DNA from 4 places in the Methylobacterium sp. V23 genome. Region 3 is predicted to be linked to each of the others. Evidence: predicted binding sites of a transcription regulator. Region 3 holds the regulator's gene; each other region holds the start of a gene.
What was found. Region 3 encodes LexA, which represses DNA repair genes until DNA is damaged. Its sites were predicted from a motif close to TGTTCNNNNTGTGTTCNG; they were not measured.
Positions count from the first base shown of each region.

Region 1: dnaE (DNA polymerase III subunit alpha) is a predicted target of LexA. The motif match lies at 2,570-2,587, and genes of this name have one in related genera.
Region 2: CRT23_RS16220 (UvrD-helicase domain-containing protein) is a predicted target of LexA. The motif match lies at 2,040-2,057, and genes of this name have one in related genera.
Region 4: CRT23_RS01345 (putative DNA modification/repair radical SAM protein) is a predicted target of LexA. The motif match lies at 1,740-1,757, and genes of this name have one in related genera.

Region 1 is NZ_PDHT01000001.1:403,312-408,077, reverse strand. It holds gene dnaE (DNA polymerase III subunit alpha) at 1-2,334, opposite strand, end outside; gene CRT23_RS01870 (ABC transporter ATP-binding protein) at 2,741-3,466, opposite strand; gene CRT23_RS01865 (lipoprotein-releasing ABC transporter permease subunit) at 3,480-4,766, opposite strand, start outside.
Region 2 is NZ_PDHT01000016.1:65,544-70,309, reverse strand. It holds gene CRT23_RS16220 (UvrD-helicase domain-containing protein) at 1-2,029, opposite strand, end outside; gene CRT23_RS16215 (hypothetical protein) at 2,228-2,479, shown strand; gene CRT23_RS16210 (AsmA family protein) at 2,587-4,766, shown strand, end outside.
Region 3 is NZ_PDHT01000017.1:22,547-27,312, reverse strand. It holds gene CRT23_RS16645 (ComEC/Rec2 family competence protein) at 1-1,730, shown strand, start outside; gene lexA (transcriptional repressor LexA) at 1,724-2,476, opposite strand; gene CRT23_RS16635 (DUF937 domain-containing protein) at 2,713-3,492, opposite strand; gene sfsA (DNA/RNA nuclease SfsA) at 3,656-4,363, shown strand; gene CRT23_RS16625 (FkbM family methyltransferase) at 4,396-4,766, opposite strand, start outside.
Region 4 is NZ_PDHT01000001.1:298,075-302,840, reverse strand. It holds gene CRT23_RS01355 (TAXI family TRAP transporter solute-binding subunit) at 1-953, opposite strand, end outside; gene CRT23_RS01350 (RecX family transcriptional regulator) at 1,035-1,652, shown strand; gene CRT23_RS01345 (putative DNA modification/repair radical SAM protein) at 1,775-2,989, shown strand; gene CRT23_RS01340 (UdgX family uracil-DNA binding protein) at 2,991-4,472, shown strand; gene ybaL (YbaL family putative K(+) efflux transporter) at 4,476-4,766, opposite strand, start outside.

The DNA.
Region 1 (4,766 bases), on a different contig from region 3:
GAACTTGGCGAGCAGGTCGAAGATCTCGTTGGCCTTGGCCTTGGTGAGGTCGCGCTCGACGCAGCCCTTCACGAAACGGTCGCGCTGGGCGTCCATCTCGGCCTTGATCTTCTTGCCCATGGCGCGGCGGAGCATGTCGGCCTCGCCCAGGGAGTAGCCGGCCAGGACCTTGGCCACCTCCATCACCTGCTCCTGGTAGACGATGATGCCGAAGGTCTCCTTGAGGATCGGCTCCAGCTTCTCGTGCGGGTACCAGCTCGCCTCGTTGCCGGCATCGCGGCCGAGCTTGCGCTCGCAATAGACCGGGATGTTGGCCATGGGGCCCGGGCGGTAGAGCGCCACCAGGGCGATGATGTCCTCGAAGCGGTCGGCCTGCATCTCGACCAGCGCCTTGCGCATGCCGGCGGATTCCACCTGGAACACGCCCACCGTCTCGCCGCGCTTCATCGGCGCGTAGGTCGCCGCATCGTCGAGGGGCAGGGAGGCGAGATCGACGATGATGCCGCGCTGGGCCAGGAAGTCCGTGCAGCAGCGCAGCAGCGTCAGCGTCTTCAGGCCGAGGAAGTCGAACTTCACCAGGCCCGCGGCCTCGACCCACTTCATGTTGAACTGGGTCACCCGCATCCCGGTCTTCGGATCGCGGTAGAGCGGCACCAGCTGTTCGAGGGGACGGTCGCCGATGACGACGCCGGCGGCGTGGGTCGAGGCGTGCCGGTGCAGGCCCTCGAGCTTCTTCGAGATCTCCATGAGGCGGGCGACGATCGGCTCCTCCTCGATCGCCTGCTGGAGCTTCGGCTCGCCCTCGATGGCCTGGACCAGGGTGACGGGGTTGGCCGGGTTCTGCGGCACGAGCTTGGTCAGCTTGTCGACCTGCCCGTAGGGCATCTCCAGCACGCGGCCGACGTCGCGCAGCACGCCGCGGGCGAGCAGCGTGCCGAAGGTGATGATCTGCGCCACCTGACGCTCGCCGTAGCGCTGCTGCACGTACTGGATCACGCGCTCGCGGCCCTCGACGCAGAAGTCGATGTCGAAATCCGGCATCGAGACGCGCTCGGGATTCAGGAAGCGCTCGAACAGAAGGCCGAAGCGGAGCGGGTCGAGGTCGGTGATGAGGAGCGACCAGGCCACCAGGGAGCCGGCGCCGGAGCCGCGGCCCGGACCCACCGGGATGTCGTGGTCCTTGGCCCACTTGATGAAGTCCGACACGATCAGGAAGTAGCCGGGAAACTTCATGCCCACGATGACGTCGAGCTCGAAGGCGAGGCGGTCGCGGTAGACCTGCTCGGACATCCCGGGCGCGGTGCCGTGCTGGGCGAGGCGCAGTTCGAGGCCGGCCTCGGCCTGCCGACGCAGCTCCGCCGGCTCGTCGAGGGGCGGCGCGGCCGCGACGTCGGGGGTGTCCGCGGGGGCGGTGGCGTCGCGGGCGGCGACGACGCCGAAATTCGGCAGGATCGGCTTGCGGGTGCGCACGCGATAGGCGCAGCGCATGGCGATCTCGACGGTGGCACTCAGGGCGTCCGGCAGGTCGGCGAAGAGCGCGGCCATCTCGGCGCGGGTCTTGAAGCCGTGCCGGGGGGTCAGCTTGCGGCGGCGGTCGTCCGAGACGAGGCGGCCATCCGCGATCGCCAGGAGCGCGTCGTGGGCGTCGTAGTCGCCCTCGCGGGCGAAGAACGGCTCGTTGGCGGCCACCACCGAGAGGCCGTTCGTGTCCGCCAGGCGCAGCAATTCCCGCTCGACCATGCGCTCGTCGGCGAGGCCGTGGCGCAGGATCTCGACGTAGAGTCTGTCCTCGCCGAAGGCCCCGCGCAGCTGCGCCAGGCGGCCGGCGGCGAGCTCGGCCCGGCCCTGCCGCAGGGCGCTGTCGAGGGGACCGGTGGAGCCGCCCGTCAGGGCGATCAGGCCGGCGCTCGACTCGGCCAGGGCCTCGACGCTGACGCGGGGGGCGTCGCCCAGGGCGACGTCGAAATAGGCGCGGCTGGCCAGCCGCAGCAGGTTGCCGTAGCCGGTCTCGTCCTGCGCCAGCACGACGATGTTGGCGCAGCCGGCCTGGCCCTGCCCGACGCGCGCCATCGGATCGGGCGCCTCGAAGGCCACGGTGAGCTGGAGGCCGGGGATCGGCTGGATGCCGGCGCCGGCGGCCTTCTCGGAGAATTCCAGCGCCCCGAACAGGTTGTTGGTGTCGGTAAGCGCGAGGGCCGGCTGCCGGTCGGCCAGGGCGGCCTTCACGATGTCGCCGACCTTCAGGGCCCCTTCCAGCAGGGAGAACGACGAGTGAACGTGGAGGTGGACGTAAGCCGGGTCTTTGAGCAGGGGATTCTGGAGGATGCGCGCCATGAGACCAACAGCCCGAGTCGTGGTTTCCAATCCATGAGAAACCGGCGCCCAGACGCGTTTCCCTGTGGACCGCGCGCCCCCTGTGACTCCGCCGCAACGCTATCGCAAGGGCGCCAATGCGACAGCCCAGGCGGCGAAGGACATCGCCAGGAGCCCGAAGGCCATGAACTCGACCGCACCCGTCAGGATCATCCGCTTGAACATGGGCATCGCCTTTCGTTGACGCCCCGAGTTTTGTTCTTGTTTTGTTCTATGTAAAGCAAAAGTCTCCGCGCTGACGGATCGTCGTTAACGTCGCGTAAATTCCATCAGCCCGGCCCGGGGTCGCGGATCGGCCGGGAGGGCTCAGGCGAGGTGTCGGCCCCTCCAGTGCGGGGATGGCCCGCGCAGAGTCCCCCACCCGCCCTCAGGGCAGCTGCTCGATCAGCCCGTCCCGGATCGTCACGCGCCGGTCCATGCGGGCGGCGAGATCCATGTTGTGGGTGGCCACCAGGGCGGCGAGACCGGAGGCGCGGACCAGCGAGACCAGGATGCCGAAGACGTGGGCGGCGGTGTGCGGATCGAGGTTGCCGGTGGGCTCGTCGGCGAGCAGCAGGCGCGGGCCGTTGGCCACCGCGCGCGCGATGGCGACGCGCTGCTGCTCGCCGCCCGAGAGCTCGGCCGGCCGGTGCAGGAGGCGCTCCTTCAGGCCGAGGAAGCTCAGGAGCTCGCCCGCCCGTTCGCGGGCCTCGCGCTGGGACAGCCCGCGGATGAGCTGCGGCATCACCACGTTCTCCAGGGCCGAGAATTCCGGCAGGAGGTGGTGGAACTGGTAGACGAAGCCCATCTCCTCGCGCCGCAGGCGGGTGCGCTCGGCATCCCCCATCGCGGCCGTCGGACTGCCGCCGATATAGATCTCGCCGCCGTCGGGGCGCTCCAGCAGGCCGGCGAGGTGCAGCAGGGTGCTCTTGCCGGCCCCCGAGGGGGCCACCAGGGCGACGAGCTCGCCCGGCCAGATCGCGAAATCCGCCTGGCGCAGGATTTCGAGGGCGCCGGCCCCGTCGCCGGCCCCTTGGGTGTAGCGCCGCTCCACCTTGGCGAAGAACAGGGCCGGGACCGGCTGCGCGCCGGGCGCCTCGGCTTTCGTGGTCATGGATGTTCGGGCCTCAGCCGTAGCGCAGGGCCTGCACCGGATCGAGCCGGGCGGCGCGCCACGAGGGATACAGCGTCGCGATCAGCGACAGGGCGATGGAGGTGACGACCACCACGGTGATCTCGTTGGCATTCATCTCGGCCGGGATCTCGGCCAGGAAGCGCACCGTGGGGTCCCAGGCGGAGGGGAACAGCACCCGCTGGATCCCCTTGATGTTCATTGTGATCAGGATGCCCAGCCCCAGGCCGCTCAGGGTCCCGACCACGCCGATCAGCGCCCCGTTGATGAGGAACACCCGCATGATGGTGCCGGGGGTCGCGCCCATGGTGCGCAGGATGGCGATGTCGCTCGACTTGTCGCGCACCAGCAGAATCAGCCCCGAGATGATGTTCAGGGTCGCCACCACGACGATCAGGCTGAGGATCAGGAACATGACGTTCCGCTCCACCTCCAGCGCCCCGAAGAAGGTTCGGTTGCGCTGGCGCCAGTCGGTGAGGAGCACCGGGCGCTCGGCTGCCATCTCGAGGTCGGGCCGCATCGCGCCCACCGCCTCGGCATTGTCGAGGTAGATCTCGATTAGGCTGACATCGGCGTCCCGGTTGAAGAAGGCCTGGGACTCGGTGAGCGGCATGAACACGAAGGTCGAGTCGAACTCGGTCATGCCGATCTCGAAGATCGCCTTGATGGTGTAGCCCTTGGTGCGCGGCGCCGTGCCGAACGGCGTCGAGGCCCCCTTGGGGGTCAGCAGGTTGATCTGGTCGCCGGCCTGGACGCCGAGGGATTCGGCCAGGCGCCGGCCGATGGCGACGCCCGAGCCGTCGTCGAAACCCTCCAGGCTGCCGCCCTTGATGTTGCTCGCGATGGCGCCGATCTTGTCGAGGTCCTCGCCCCGGATGCCGCGGACCAGCACGCCGCTGCCGGCGCCGCCATAGGGCGACGAGGCGAAGGCCTGCCCCTCCACCAGGGGAATCGCCGCCCGGACCCCGGCGACCTTCGACAGGCGCTCGGATAGGTCGGCATAGTCGGTGAAGAGCTTGTCGATCGGCGCGACGAAGACGTGGCCGTTGATGCCCACGATCTTCGACAGCAGCTCGGTGCGGAAGCCGTTCATCACCGACAGCACGATGATCAGCGTGGCGACGCCGAGGGCGATGCCGAGGAGCGAGAAGAACGCCACCACGGAGACGCCGCCGCCCCGGCGCCGGGCCCGCAGGTAGCGCCCGGCGATGATCCACTCGAACCCGGCGAAGGGTGGCGTGCTCCCGCGCCGGAACCGGGCGCGTAGGCCCGCAAGCCTGTC
Region 2 (4,766 bases), on a different contig from region 3:
CGGCCGAGAAGTGGGCGGGCGCATCGATCACGTCGACGCTGTCCTCGGGCAATTCGTCGATGAAGCGGCTCGGCACCGTGGAGGACCACAGGCCGTGAATGCGCCGGTTGACGGCGAAGGACAGCTTGGCGCGCTTGCGGGCCCGGGTCAGGCCGACATGGGCGAGGCGGCGCTCCTCCTCCAGCCCGGCCCGGCCGCTCTCGTCGAGCGCCCGCTGGTTCGGAAACAGGCCATCCTCCCAGCCCGGCAGGAAGACGGTGTCGAATTCCAGGCCCTTGGCGGCGTGGAGGGTCATCAGCGAGACCCGGTCGGCGCCCTCCTGCTCGCTGGCCTCCATGACCAGCGAGACGTGCTCGAGGAAGGCGGCGAGGTCCGGGAACTCCTCCATGGAGCGGACGAATTCCTTGAGGTTCTCCAAGCGCCCGGCCGCATCGGCCGACTTCTCCTTCTGCCACATCTCGGTGTAGCCGGATTCCTCCAGGATGGTCTGGGCCACCTCCGAATGCGGCTGCGTCCCCACCAGCCGGGACCATCGTGAAAAGCTCTCGACCAGGGCGCGGACGCCGGACCGGGCGCGGGGCTTCAGCTCGTCGGTCTCCACGACGAGGCGGGCCGCCTGAAGCAGCGGCACCCGCTCGGCCCGCGCATAGGCGTGCAGCGCCTGCAGGGTGGCGTCGCCGAGGCCCCGCTTGGGCGTGTTGAAGATCCGCTCGAAGGCGAGGTCGTCGGAGGGGTTGGCCGTGACGCGCAGATAGGCGAGTGCGTCGCGGATCTCGGCCCGCTCGTAGAAGCGCGGTCCGCCGATGACCCGGTAGGGCAGGCCGAGCTGGACGAAGCGGTCCTCGATCTCACGCATCTGGGCCGAGATGCGCACCAGCACGGCGATCTCCGAGAGGGCATGCTGCTTGGCCTGGAGACTCTCGATGGCCTCCGCCACCTGGCGGGCCTCCTCCTCCGAATCCCAGGCGCCCGACACCGTCACCTTCTCGCCGGCGACGTCCTCGGTGCGCAGGGTCTTGCCGAGGCGGCCCTCGTTCTTGGCGATCAGGCCCGAGGCGGCGCTGAGGATGTGGCCGGTGGAGCGGTAGTTGCGCTCGAGGCGGACCACGACGGCGCCGGGAAAGTCGTGCTCGAAGCGCAGGATGTTGTCGACCTCGGCGCCGCGCCAGCCGTAGATCGACTGGTCGTCGTCGCCCACGCAGGCGACGTTGCGGTGGCCCTGCGCCAGCAGGCGCAGCCAGAGGTACTGGGCGACGTTGGTGTCCTGGTACTCGTCCACGAGGATGTAGCGGAAGCGTTGCTGGTAGTTCTCCAGCACGTCCGGGTTCTCGCGCCAGAGCTTCAGGCAGAGCAGCAGCAGGTCGCCGAAATCGGCGGCATTGAGGGTCAGGAGCCGGGCCTGATAGGCGGCATAGAGCGTGCCGCCCTTGCCGAAGGCGAAGGCCTGGGCCTCGCCGGGCGGCACCTGCTCGGGCAGCAGGCCTCGGTTCTTCCAGCCGTCGATGGCCGAGGACAGGGCCCGCGCCGGCCAGCGCTTCTCGTCGATGTTCTGGTCGACGATGACCTGCTTCATCAGCCGAAGCTGGTCGTCCATGCCGAGGATCGTGAAGTCGGAGCGCAGGCCCACCAGCTCCGCGTGCCGGCGCAGGATCTTGGTGCCGATGGCGTGGAAGGTGCCGAGCCAGGGCATGCCCTCGCCGGCCGGCCCGATGAGCCCGCCGATGCGGTGCTTCATCTCGCGCGCGGCCTTGTTGGTGAAGGTCACCGAGAGGATGTCGAAGGGCCGCGCCTTGCCGGTGGCGATCAGGTGGGCGATTCGCGTCGTCAGCACCCGGGTCTTGCCGGTGCCGGCCCCGGCCAGCACGAGCACCGGCCCGTCCGTCGCCTCGACGGCGCGGCGCTGCTCGGCGTTCAGCCCTTCGAGGTAGGGACTGCCCTGCGGCCGCAGGGAGGCCATGGCACGGGCGGCGATGGAGGTCGGGGCGGCGTCGGAGGCGGTGGGGCCGGCCGCGTCGGAGTGCTGGGTCATGCCGCATCCCTGGACCAAAACGCGAACGGCGTCGAGGGTGATGCCCGTGTTGGCGGCGCGTCGACGAGGGCGCGCCCCTGGATTTCGGCCTGACACCGACGCAGCGCCGCAGGAGCCTGAGATTTGGGAACTCGCCTTTCCAACGATGCGTCGTCTTACCAGATCAGATCTCATTCCGTCATCGCCAAGGACGCCGCCATGCGTAGCTCCCCCGCCCTTCTCGCCGGCCTCGCCGTTCTCGCAGCCAGCCCGGCCCTCGCCCAGGTCTCGTCGCGGGGCGTCGACAGCCTGAATGCCACCAACGAGCGCCTATCCAACCGCAGCGAACTCCGGGGCATCGAGCAGCGCCAGCAATTCGACACCAACCAGTCGCGCCTGCAGATCCAGCGCAGCGACCTGTTCCGGCCGAGCGCGCCCCCTGCCCCGATCGTCGTTCCCGGCCGTCGCTGAGCCGCAGCGCCGGAGGCGGCGCGGGCCCTGGCGCGCTCCGGCCCTGCCTGTGCTATGTCCGCCGGCGAAGCGGGACCCGGTCCGGATGACGAGGCGGAACAGAGACGGTGCGTGACATCCTGACCGCGCTGGCGGGCGCCGTCATCCTGCTCCTCGTCGCGGCGCTCGCCGTCCCGCCCTTCGTGGCCTGGGAGGGCTATCGCGGCACGATCGACCGGACGATCGCGCGCTCCCTCGGGGTCGCCGCTCAGACCGAGGGCCGTATCGGCGTCCGGCTCCTGCCCTCGCCGCGCCTCAAGCTCGATCGCCTGCGGCTGGGATCCGGGGCTGGCGCCGCGCAGAAGTCCACCCTCGGCCAGCCCCAGCTCGACCTGCAGTGGATCAAGGCCGAGATCGCCCTGGCGCCGCTGCTGAAGGGCGAGATCCGCTTCACCGAGACGCGGGTCGGCCGGGCGGAGGTCAAGCTCCCCGTGACCGATGGCGAGGCGATGCTGCTGCCCGCGCGCGGGCTCTCGGCGGCCCTGCGGCGCGACCTCGCCATCGAGGATCTGTCGATTCGGCAATTCGTGCTGACGACCCAGGTGCCCGCGACCGGCCGGACGGAGCAGTTCTACGCCGAGGCGCTGCAGGTCTCGGCGCCGGCCCTCGTCGGGCCCTGGCGGGCCGAAGGCATCAGCCGGGGCGTTCCCTTCCGGGTCTCGACCGGCGAGCTCGGACCCGACGGCGTCAGCGTGAAGATCGCGGGCGGCGGCGACACGCAGCCCCGCTTCGAGGCCGATGCCCGCATCGGCCTCGCCCCCGCCGGCACGGGAACGGGCGGCCGGCGCCTGGCCTCGGCGGTGGCCGAAGGCAGCGCCCGGATCGTCGTCGGGCCGCCGGTCCAGGCGGCGGGCGCCTACCTGCCCTTCTCGCTCGCGGGCAAGTTCAAGGGGCGCGGCCTGACGGCCCGATTCACCGACGTCGCCCTGGAGATCGATCCCGGCGGCCAAGCCCTGCGCCTGGGCGGCACGGGTCAGCTCGACCTGAAGCAATGGCGTGGTGCCCTGGCGCTCTCCGCCCGTCGCCTCGACCTCGACGCCTTCCTGACCTCGGCGGCCGGGCAGGCGCTGATCGCCCGCGGCGTGCCGAGCACCGGCAGCCGCAACGGCCTCGGACTGCCGATCATGGTCGATCTCGATCTCGCGGTGGAGAGCCTGGCCCTCGGCCTCGACGAATGGACGGGCCTCGCCGCCAGCGGCACCCTCGACCGCACCGGTGGCGTGGTGCTGCGCCGGCTCGACGTCACCGCGCCGGGCGCAGCGGTCCTGGGCGCCAGCGGGGAGATCGACACCGAGTCCGGCCTGCGCTTCACCGGGCACCTGTCCCTCGACACGCCGGCCTCCGATGGGTTCGGCCGCTACCTGCGGCGCCTCGGGCTCGAAGGCCCTGCCGTGGCGGTGATGGACGGCCGTCCGGTGCAGGGGACGACGGACCTCTCGGTCGCCGCCGGCACGGTGTCCCTGCGCACTCTGCGCCTCGGGCTCGGCGAGGCTCGCATCACCGGCAATGCCCGCTACATCGCGGCCGAGGGCACGGAGCGGGGGCGCTTCGACGCGCAGCTCGCCGCGCAGGGCCTCGACATCGCCGCCCTGCCGGTGCTGGGCAGCACCCTCGCCGACCTGCGGGGCCACGATGTCGGGATCACGCTCCAGGCCCGGGACGTGCGCTACGGGCCTGCCGGCGCGCATGGGGGCAACGGCACCATCGCGGCGAGCATCCAGTCGGACGGCCCGAGCCTCGTGGTCGACAGCCTCGACATCACCGACCTGGCCGGCGCCAATGCCAAGCTCTCGGGCCGGATCAGTCCGGACGGCACGGGTCGGATCGCCGGGCAGGTCTCGGCGGCGGTGGCCGCTCCCCTGTTCGCGCTCCTCGACCGAGTCTGGGTGACGGAGGCCCGCCAGGTCCCGGCCTTCCTGCGGAACGGGGCCCTCGACCTCGCGGTCAACATCGAGCGCGATGCGGGCGCGGCCGACACGCTGAGGGTCGGGGCGAAGGGCAACGCGGCGGGCGGCACCCTCGACCTCGACCTTCTGAGCCGGGCCGGCCGCATCGACACCCTCGACCTCACCATCGCGACGGCGAACGCGGCCTCCTGGTTCGGGCGCACCGACGTCCCGGCCCTGCGCCGGCCCGGTCGCCTGCGCATCGCCGCCGTGCCCGCCCCGTCCGATGACCCCGCGTCTCCCGGAGGCCTCGCCCTGCGCCTAAGCGGGACGGTCGCCGACATCGCGATCGCGACGGTCCA
Region 3 (4,766 bases):
TGCTTCCGCCGCCGGAGGCCGCCCGCCCCGGAGGCTACGACTTCGCCCGGGATGCCTTCTTCCGTGAGATCGGCGCGGTGGGCTCCCTCGTCGGCAAGGTCGCGTTGCGGCCGTCAGCCGAGCCGGCGGACTGGCAGGTTCGCCTCGCTGCGGCCGTGGATGCGGCCCGAAACGCCCTGACGCGCCGTATCACCGACGCCAACGGAGGCCAAGCCGGGGCGGTGGCCGCGGCCCTGGTGACGGGCAAGCGCGGCCTGATCAGCCCGGAGACCAACGACATCCTCCGCGCCGCCGGCATCTACCACGTCGTGTCGATCTCGGGCCTCCACATGGTCCTGGCGGCCGGCGTGGTGTTCTGGCTGGTGCGGGCACTCCTGGCCGTCGTTCCGTTCGCGGCCTTGCACTGGCCGATCAAGAAGATCGCCGCTGCCGTCGCCATGGTGGGCGTCACGGCCTACTGCGTCTTCTCCGGCTGGGACATCGCCGCCGAGCGTTCGCTGATCATGACCCTCGTGATGCTCGGCGCGATCCTGGTCGACCGCCCGGCGCTCAGCATGCGCAACCTGGCCATCGCCGCCCTGATCGCCCTGGCCCGCGAGCCGGACGGCCTCCTCGGCCCGAGCTTCCAGATGTCGTTCGGGGCGGTCGCCGGCCTGATCGCCTGCGCGCCGCTGATCGCGGGACGCGCGCTGCAGCGCGATGGGGCCGGCCCGCTCCCCCGGATCTTCGCCCTGGTGACCACCGCGGTCATCGGCACCCTGGCGACGACCCTCGTGGCCCAGATCGCCACCGCGCCCTTCGCCACCTATCACTTTCAGACGGTGCAGCCCTTCGGGCTGGTGGGCAATGCGCTCACCCTGCCGCTGGTCTCCCTGGCGGTGATGCCGTCGGCGGTTCTCGGGATCCTGGCCTATCCGTTCGCACTGGATCAGCCGGTCTGGTGGGCGATGGGCCTCGCGGTGCGGGGGATGCTCGCCATCTCCACCTGGATTGCGGGCTTCGGACACGCCGTCGTGGTGGTCCCGGCCTTCGGCACGGGCGCCCTCGGCCTTCTGGCAGTGGCCCTGATCGTCCTGACGCTTCCGGCCTCTTCGCTGCGCTGGCTCGGCCTCATCCCGGCAGCGATCGGCCTGGCCTGTGCCGCCGCCCCGGACCGCTACGACATCTACATCGATCGTGAGGGGGCAGGCGCAGCCATCCGCGAGCGCAACGGGCGCCTCGCCACCCTTGGACGGCCGCTCCCCTTCGTGCTGGCGCAATGGCTCAAGGCCGATGGCGACGATCGGAGGGTGCAGGACATCGCGGGGTATCAGGGCTCACGCTGCGATGGCCTGGGTTGTACCCTCACAACGCCGGACGGCCGCGTGCTCGCCTTGATCACCGACAAGCGCGCCCTCGGGGAGGACTGCGCCCGGGCCACGATCTTGATCACCCGGCAATCCGCACCCGCAGGCTGTGCCGCGCCGATCGTCGTCGACCGGGATTTCCTGGGATCGCACGGCGCAACCGCCATCCGCTTCACCTGCGATGGGCCGACCCTCGTCACCGCGAAGCATCCCGGCGACGTCGTGCCATGGCGTGCAACCCCGTCACCGCCGCCGTCGGATCAGACGGGACCACGCCCGCAACCGTCGCCACCGTCGGCGACGGCTCTACCGGCGATCCCCGAGCGCACCGACGATCCGTTGGACCCTGCCGGTGAACAACCGAACGGAGAAATCCTTCAGTAGCGGCGCACGAGGCTGACGAGCCGTCCCTGGATCTGCACCCGATCCGGGCCGAGGACCCGCGTCTCATAGGCCGGGTTCGCCGCTTCCAGGGCGATGGATGAGCCGCGCCGGCGCAGGCGCTTCAGCGTGGCTTCCTCGTCGTCGATGAGCGCCACGATGATGTCGCCCGTATTGGCCGTATCCTGCTTGCGAATCACGACCAGGTCGCCGTCGAGGATGCCGGCATCAACCATCGAATCACCGCGCACTTCCAAGGCGTAATGCTCGCCACCGGCCAGGAAATCGGGTGACATCGTCACCGAATGACTCTGTTCCTGGATGGCCGAGATGGGCGTACCCGCCGCGATCCGACCCATCACCGGGATGGTCACCGCCCGACCGCTCTCGTCGGTGGCTTGCGTGGTCGGCAGGCGGGAGACCGATGCGCCGGCCGGCAGGCCCTTGCCTTTACCGCCTTCGACCACGCTCGGCGTGAAGCGTCGAACCTCGGGGGCCGGTGCGGTGCGCGGGGTACCCGAATTCCCGCCCAGGCTCTCCGGCATCCGGATCACCTCGATCGCCCGCGCCCGGTTGGGCAGCCGGCGCAGAAAGCCGCGCTCCTCGAGGGCCGTGATCAGGCGGTGAATGCCCGACTTCGACTTCAGGTCGAGAGCGTCCTTCATCTCGTCGAACGACGGGGGAACGCCGCTCTCGCGCATCCGGAGCTGGATGAACTGGAGCAGGTCCAGCTGCTTACGCGTCAACATGCAGGGCACTCTTCGTTAGGGCCACGGATCGCGGCGGGTGGCACCAGAAACAAACCACGAACACGTTAAACGTTCCGTAAGTGTTCTGCAAGGGTTCCTGTCTAGAGGCCCCTTGCCCAACGCAATGGCGCGATGGGGATTGTGGAACGCGGTGTTGAGTTCGACAGCAACGCTTCAGGTCAGTCGATTGCCCGCGTCTCCGCGATCGCCTGCGTCTCCGCACATGCCGGCTTCGGCTAGCGCTGCCCGGTGCCTCCTGTCTTGGGCCGATCGCCGGGCCCGTGACCGGCCGTCTCGGTCGGGTCGCGGGGATCGTGCCAGAAGGTATCGAACAGGCGCTGCATCGCGCGGGCGTTCTCCTGTTGTACCTCCAGGCCCGTCTGAAACATCTGCTGCATCAGGTCGAAGGGCGCTTCCGCGGAGGACGTGTCCGGCGCGGCCGGTTCGGGCCGGGACGAGGCCGCGAGCCGCGCTGGGCGCGGCCGGACCTGAGGCGCGGGCGCCGCGGGCTCCGGGGCACTGCCGCCGGATTTCAGGAACACCTGCATCATCTCCGACCAGGCATTGGGCGGGAAGCCGAAAGGGTTCGCCTCCGCGCGCGGCGCCGGCGCTGCGGCGGGCGCCTGGTTGATCATGACGTGGACGATCCCCGCCACCACCATGCCCGCCATGATCGGCAGCATCTGCTTCAGGGCCGGCATCGCGACGCCGCTGACGGCGGCGGCCTGTTGCAGAACCGCCTGGCTCAGGTGGGGCGAGCCGAAGAGTTGCTGGACCAGCATGTCCATCTGCGGCGTGGCGCTCGACGCCTTCGACGCGGCAGGCCCAACGAGGTTGAAGAGATGCGCGAAGCCGGTCGGATCCTGGGCGACGTTCCGCTGCAGCCCCATCGTCAAGGCCGGGAGCAGGGCTTGCATCGCGCGCAGGCTCTGCTCCGGCGACAAGCCGAACTGCCGTCCGAAACCCTGCGCGCTGGCGCCCCCCTGCGCCTGAAGGAGATCGAACACATTGAACATGGCGGCCTCGCGGACGGACAACGGCTTTCCCGGTCATCGACCCGGGCGCGCCCCGCGAAGTCTGTCGCATCCGGTCAGCACTGACCAGCCCGGGCGCCTCACCACGGCCTGATTCCCCGCCGACGGGAGCCTGCATCAACCTGTTTCTCAACCCGGACCTGCGATGCGCTTCCCTTCGCCCCTGATCGAGGCGCGCCTGGTGCGGCGCTACAAGCGCTTTCTCGCCGATCTTCAGCTTGCCGATGGATCCCTGATCACGGCCCATTGTCCCAATCCGGGGGCGATGCTGGGACTTGCCGTGCCGGGCGCGCGCGCCCTGCTGTCCGACGTCCGCAGCCCGACGCGCAAGCTGCCCTTCTCATGGGAATTGGTGGAGGCGGACCTGCCCGGCGGCCGGCAATGGGTCGGGATCAACACGATGCGGCCGAACGCCCTGGTGGCGGAGGCCTTCGCCGCCGGCGGCCTGCCGTCCCTCGCCGGCTACACGAACCTTCGCCCCGAAGTCCGCTACGCCCAGGCCAGCCGCGTCGATTTCCTCGCCACGGGGGAGGGGGTGCCCCCCTGCCATGTCGAGGTGAAGAACTGCCACCTGATGCGCCGGCCCGGCCTTGCGGAATTCCCGGATTGCGTCGCCGCCCGCAGCGCCCGTCACATGATGGACCTCGCGGCCGTCGTCGAGGCCGGGGGACGGGCCATGGTCATCATCGTGGTGCAGATGTGGGCGGATCGCTTCGACGCCGCCCGGGACCTCGATCCCGCCTTCGACCGGGCGCTCCAGACGGCTCGGGCCGCCGGCGTCGTGGTGCACGCCCATCGCTGCCGCATCGACCCTGCCGGGATCACCGTGGCGGATGCCATTCCGGTGCTCTAGGGCGCGCCTCCTGGGAGGACCGATCGGACCCCTCAGTCGGCCCGCTCGAAGATCAGGTTGAGGCGGGTCCGGGCGATCCGGTGATAGCCGTGCTGCTCGAGCAAGGCGGGCAGGTCGATCTGCCACTGGTCGGTGCCGTTCTCGACGATCAGCAGTCGCGGGTGGAGGCTTGCGGGCGCGGCGCGCAGGAAGGGTTCGAGGATCAGGTCCTCCGCGCCCTCGACATCGAGCTTCATCGCGTCGATGCGGGTGATGCCCTCTCCGCGAGCGAGATCGAGCAGGGGCACGGCGGGCACGCGGATCTGCGCGCCCTCGTTCGTCCCGACGATCTTCAAGCTGGATTCGCCTCGGTTGCGAGGGTCGACGAACAGGGTGAGCTCGCCGGCCTTGTCGGCGACCGCGC
Region 4 (4,766 bases), on a different contig from region 3:
GTGGCCGCGACGGTGGAATCGAAGTCCGGCGCCTTCATCAGGTTAGCGATGGGTGCCAGGGGCGCCAGCTTGGAGCGCCACTCGAACAGGTGCTGGGTCACCGAGGCGACCGTGAAACGGCTGACGCCGCCGCGGGCCATCAGCCGGTAGGAGGCGCCCACCGTCTTCACTTCCTCGTCCGGGCGCTTGGGACGGCCGCCGAAGGTGCCGGCCGGGATCGTCACGGATTGCAGCTCGGGCATCCGCTGGATGATCGCCCCGCCGTCCGGGACGGAGACGAAGTTGATCTTCTTCTCGGCCGAGGCCGCCTCGACGGCGCGCACCGTCGAGATCGCCGCCTTCGAGGCGGGGGCGGCGATGACCGCCACCGCGTCGACGCGCCCCTCCGCGATGGCGCTGGTGACTTCCTGGGGCGTGAGCGGCACAAGGGCGACCCGGGTCGGGCCGAGGCCACCCTCGGGAACCGGCTCGGAGGCCGGCTGGGCCGAGAAGTCGTAGAAGGCGAGGAGGTTCGTCACGAACGGCATGTCGGCGGCGTGCCGCTCGACCACGCCGAGGCGCTTGCGCGCGAGGTCGGGGAAGTTCTCGATGCCGGCCGCCTCGGGGGCGGCGATCAGCAGCGCCTCGTCGTGCAGGATCGCCAGGGTGAGGCCGTTCTCGGGCAGGAGTACGTCCGGCCGGACCACGGCGAGGTCGGCCTTGTTGTTCTGGAGCGCCTCGGCGCTGTCGCGCACGTCATCGTAGAAGTTCAGCTTGAGGCGGACATCCTCGCGGCCACGGGCCAGGGCCTGGGCGTAGGTCTGCAGCAGGGTCGCCTCGGCGCCGTCCCGGGGGCCGACCGCCACGGTCAGGGTGGTGGGGCGCGACAGGTAGACCAGCATCCCCGCCACCACGGCGAAGCCGAGCGCCAGGAGGACGAGAAGCCACTCGCGTCTCACGAGAAATGCCGGCATGGCAGGAACGAGCCTTTGTCCAGCGTGATCACCATATCTGCGAGACCGACACCCGAAACCCGTCCGGATCGTGAAGAACCGATGACAGCGCGAAACGTTGCGTCCCGCCGCCCCACCGGAGCCGCACCGGATGGCCGGGCCGAGGTCAAACCGCCCCCGCCCGTCACCCCCGCCTATCTCGAGCGGGCGGCCCTGCATTACCTCGAGCGCTACAGCGCCTCCGTGGCAATGCTGCGGCAGACGCTGAAGCGGCGGGTGGACAAGCGCTGCCGCCTGCGCGGCGAGGAGGCGGGCGCCTTCGCGGAGGCGATCGAGGCCACGGTGGCCCGGGCCGTCAGCGCCGGCCTCGTCGACGACGCCCGCTTCACCGCCGGGCGCTTGGCGGCCCTGCGCCGGCGCGGCGCTTCCGCCCGGGCCTTGTCCGCCAAGCTCGCCGCCAAGGGCGTGTCGCGCGAGCAGGTGGCCAGCGCGATGGAGGCGGAGCGGGAGACGGCGGACGCGGATGTCGATCTCGAGGCGGAAGCGGCCCGGGCCTATGCCAAGCGGCGGCGCCTCGGGCCCTGGCGCCGTCCCGGGACCCGCGAGGCCCACCGCGACCGGGACCTCGCCGCCATGGCGCGTGCCGGCTTCCCGTACGGCCTCGGCCGACAAGTGATCGAGGCGGATCTCGACGCCGAAATCGCCGACCCCGAAGCTTAACAGCGGAACCCGCGTCCGCGCTTGAGTTCCACGAAGCGCGCTGCGACATCGCGGCGGCGGAGAAAGCGCGAATTCCCCCGCGAAAACTTGAACGAACCACGAACGAGGCGCATCTCTCTTCGATGGACGAAACGCTCGCGAAGAAGCTGCGCATCCTCGCCGATGCCGCCAAGTACGACGCCTCGTGCTCGTCCTCCGGGGCGCCCAAGCGCACGGCCGGCAAGGGCGAGCTCGGCTCGACCACCGGCGCCGGCATCTGCCATGCCTATACGCCGGACGGGCGCTGCATCTCGCTGCTGAAGATCCTGCTGACGAACTACTGCCTGTTCGACTGCGCCTACTGCGTGAACCGGCGTTCCTCCAACGTGCAGCGCGCAAAGTTCTCCGTCGAGGAGGTCGTCACCCTCACGGTGGAATTCTACAAGCGCAACTACATTGAGGGGCTGTTCCTCTCTTCCGGCATCATCAAGTCGCCGGACCACACCATGGAGTTGCTGACCCGGGTGGCCAAGTCGCTGCGACGCGACCACGGCTTTCGCGGCTACATCCACCTGAAGTCCATCCCGGAAGCGAGCCCCTGGCTGATCGAGGAGGCGGGCCTCTACGCCGACCGACTCTCGATCAACGTCGAGTTGCCCACCGAGGCGAGCCTGGAGCGCTTGGCTCCCGAGAAGGATGGCGCGGTCATCCAGCATGCCATCGCGCAGATCGGCGAACGCATCGTCGAGGCCAAGGCCGAGAAGCGCCGGTTCTCCCCGGCCGGCCAGTCGACGCAGGTCATCGTCGGGGCCGACGCCACCACGGACGAGGCGCTGATCCGGAAGAGCGCGCTCCTGTACGGCTCGTACAACCTCAAGCGGGTCTACTACTCGGCCTTCAGCCCCATTCCCGACGGCTCGACCATCCTGCCGCTGACAGCGCCGCCGCTCCAGCGCGAGCACCGCCTGTACCAGGGCGACTGGCTCCTGCGGTACTACGCGTTCACGCCCGACGACGTGGCCGACGCCACCGAGGACGGGATGCTCTCCCTCGACATCGACCCGAAGCTGGCCTGGGCCCTGAAGCATCGGGCGCGCTTCCCGGTCGACGTGAACGCCGCCGACCGCGAGATGCTGCTGCGGGTGCCGGGCCTCGGCGCCCGGGCGGTGGACAAGATCATCCGGGCCCGCCGGCACACCCGCCTGCGCCTCGACGACGTCGCGCGGCTGACCTCGGCCCTGAAGCGGGCCCGGCCCTTCCTCATCGCCGCCGATTACCACCCGGCGGGCGGGCTCACCGACCGCCTCGACCTGCGGGCGCGCCTCGCCGATCCGCCCAAGCAACTGAGCCTGTTCTAGGATGGCGGGCGCGCACCGATCCGCCCCGCCCTCCCCGGCGGAGGGGGAAGGGTTCGGGCGCGGCGCGCTCGAAGCCGTCGCCCTCTCGCCCGGCGCGGACCTCGACGGATTCCGGGCTGCGGCCCGTCGCCTCGCCGGCCGGGGCATCCCCCCGGAGCGGGTGCTGTGGTCCATCGGCGAGGCGTCCGGGCTGTTTGGGGCGCCGGCGCCTGCGCCCTCCAGCGAGGCTCCCTTGAGCCTGCCGCGGGGGGTGGGTGAGATGGTCGCCCGGGTGGTGCCCCACCGCGATCCCGAGCGCTACGCCCTGCTGTACGACCTGATCTGGCGCATCCTGCAGGGCGAGCGCCGCTTGCTGGAGATCTCCAGCGACCCGCTGGTCCACCGCCTGGAGCGGATGCGCAAGGCCATCGCCCGCGACCTGCACAAGATGCACGCCTTCCTGCGTTTCCGCCGCGTCGCGGGGGATGGGCCCGAGCGCTTCGTCGCCTGGTTCGAGCCGGACCACCACATCCTCGGTGCGGCCGCTCCGTTCTTCGTCGATCGCTTCCGCGGGCTCGACTGGACGATCCTGACGCCGGAGGGTTCCGCCCGCTGGGACCGCGAGACCCTGGCGTTCGGGCCGCCGGGGCGACGCGAGGACGCACCGGCCCAGGATGGCTTCGAGTCCGGCTGGCGCGATTACTACGAGAGCACGTTCAACCCCGCCCGGACGAACCTCGCCGCGATGCGGGCGGAGATGCCGAAGAAGTACTGGCGCAACATGCCCGAGACCGCCGCCATTCCGGGCCTCGTCCGGCAGGCGGCGGCGCGGACCGGCGCCATGATCGAGAGGGAGCCGCAGATGCCGGTCAAGCGCAATCCCGCCCGGGCCGTCGCGGCCATGGCGGATCAGGCCCCGGATTCGCTGGAGGCGCTCAACGCCATCATCCGGCGCTTGGAGCCGCTGGTCCCCGGCGCGACCCAGGCGGTCCTCGGCGAGGGGCCGGTGGGCGCCGCCATCGCCTTCGTGGGCGAGCAGCCGGGTGACCAGGAGGACCGCCAGGGGCGCCCCTTCATCGGCCCCGCCGGGCAACTGCTCTCGCGGGCGATGGCCGAGGCCGGAATCGACCGGGGCGAGGCCTACCTCACCAATGCGGTCAAGCACTTCAAGTTCGAGGAGCGGGGCAAGCGCCGCATCCACCAGAAACCCACCGCCGGCGAGGTCAGCCACTACCGTTGGTGGCTCGACCGGGAGCTCGATTTCGTCGCGCCGAAGCTCGTGGTGGCGCTCGGCGCCACCGCCGTCCTGGCCCTGACGGGCAAGGCCATCCCGATCACCCGGGCCCGGGGGCCGGCGCAGTTCGAGAAGCCCTATGCGGGCTTCATCACCGTGCACCCATCCTACCTGCTGCGCCTGCCGGACGAGGCGAAGGCGGAAGCCTACGCGGCTTTCGTCTCCGACCTGCGCCGGGTCCACGCGCTCGGACAGTCGCTGGCGGCCTGAGGGCTATGTCCCCTCCTCCTTGTGGGGACGCAGCTCCGGCGTGACCTGATCGACCGCGGTCTCGATGGGCGCCGAGCGGCTCTCGACCCGGGTGCTGTCGACGAAGATCCGGGCCTCGCCCTCCTTCAGGCCGAGGCTGCGCAGGGCATACAGGGTCATGCCGAAGGCCAGTTCGCGCTCGGCCATCAGCACGAGGCCGACGCCCTGCTCCTCGAAGTGGCGGCGCTCGCCGTCGTTGTGGGTGCGCACCAGGGTGTCGATGCCCGGATGGATCTCGCGGGCAAGCTCGACGAT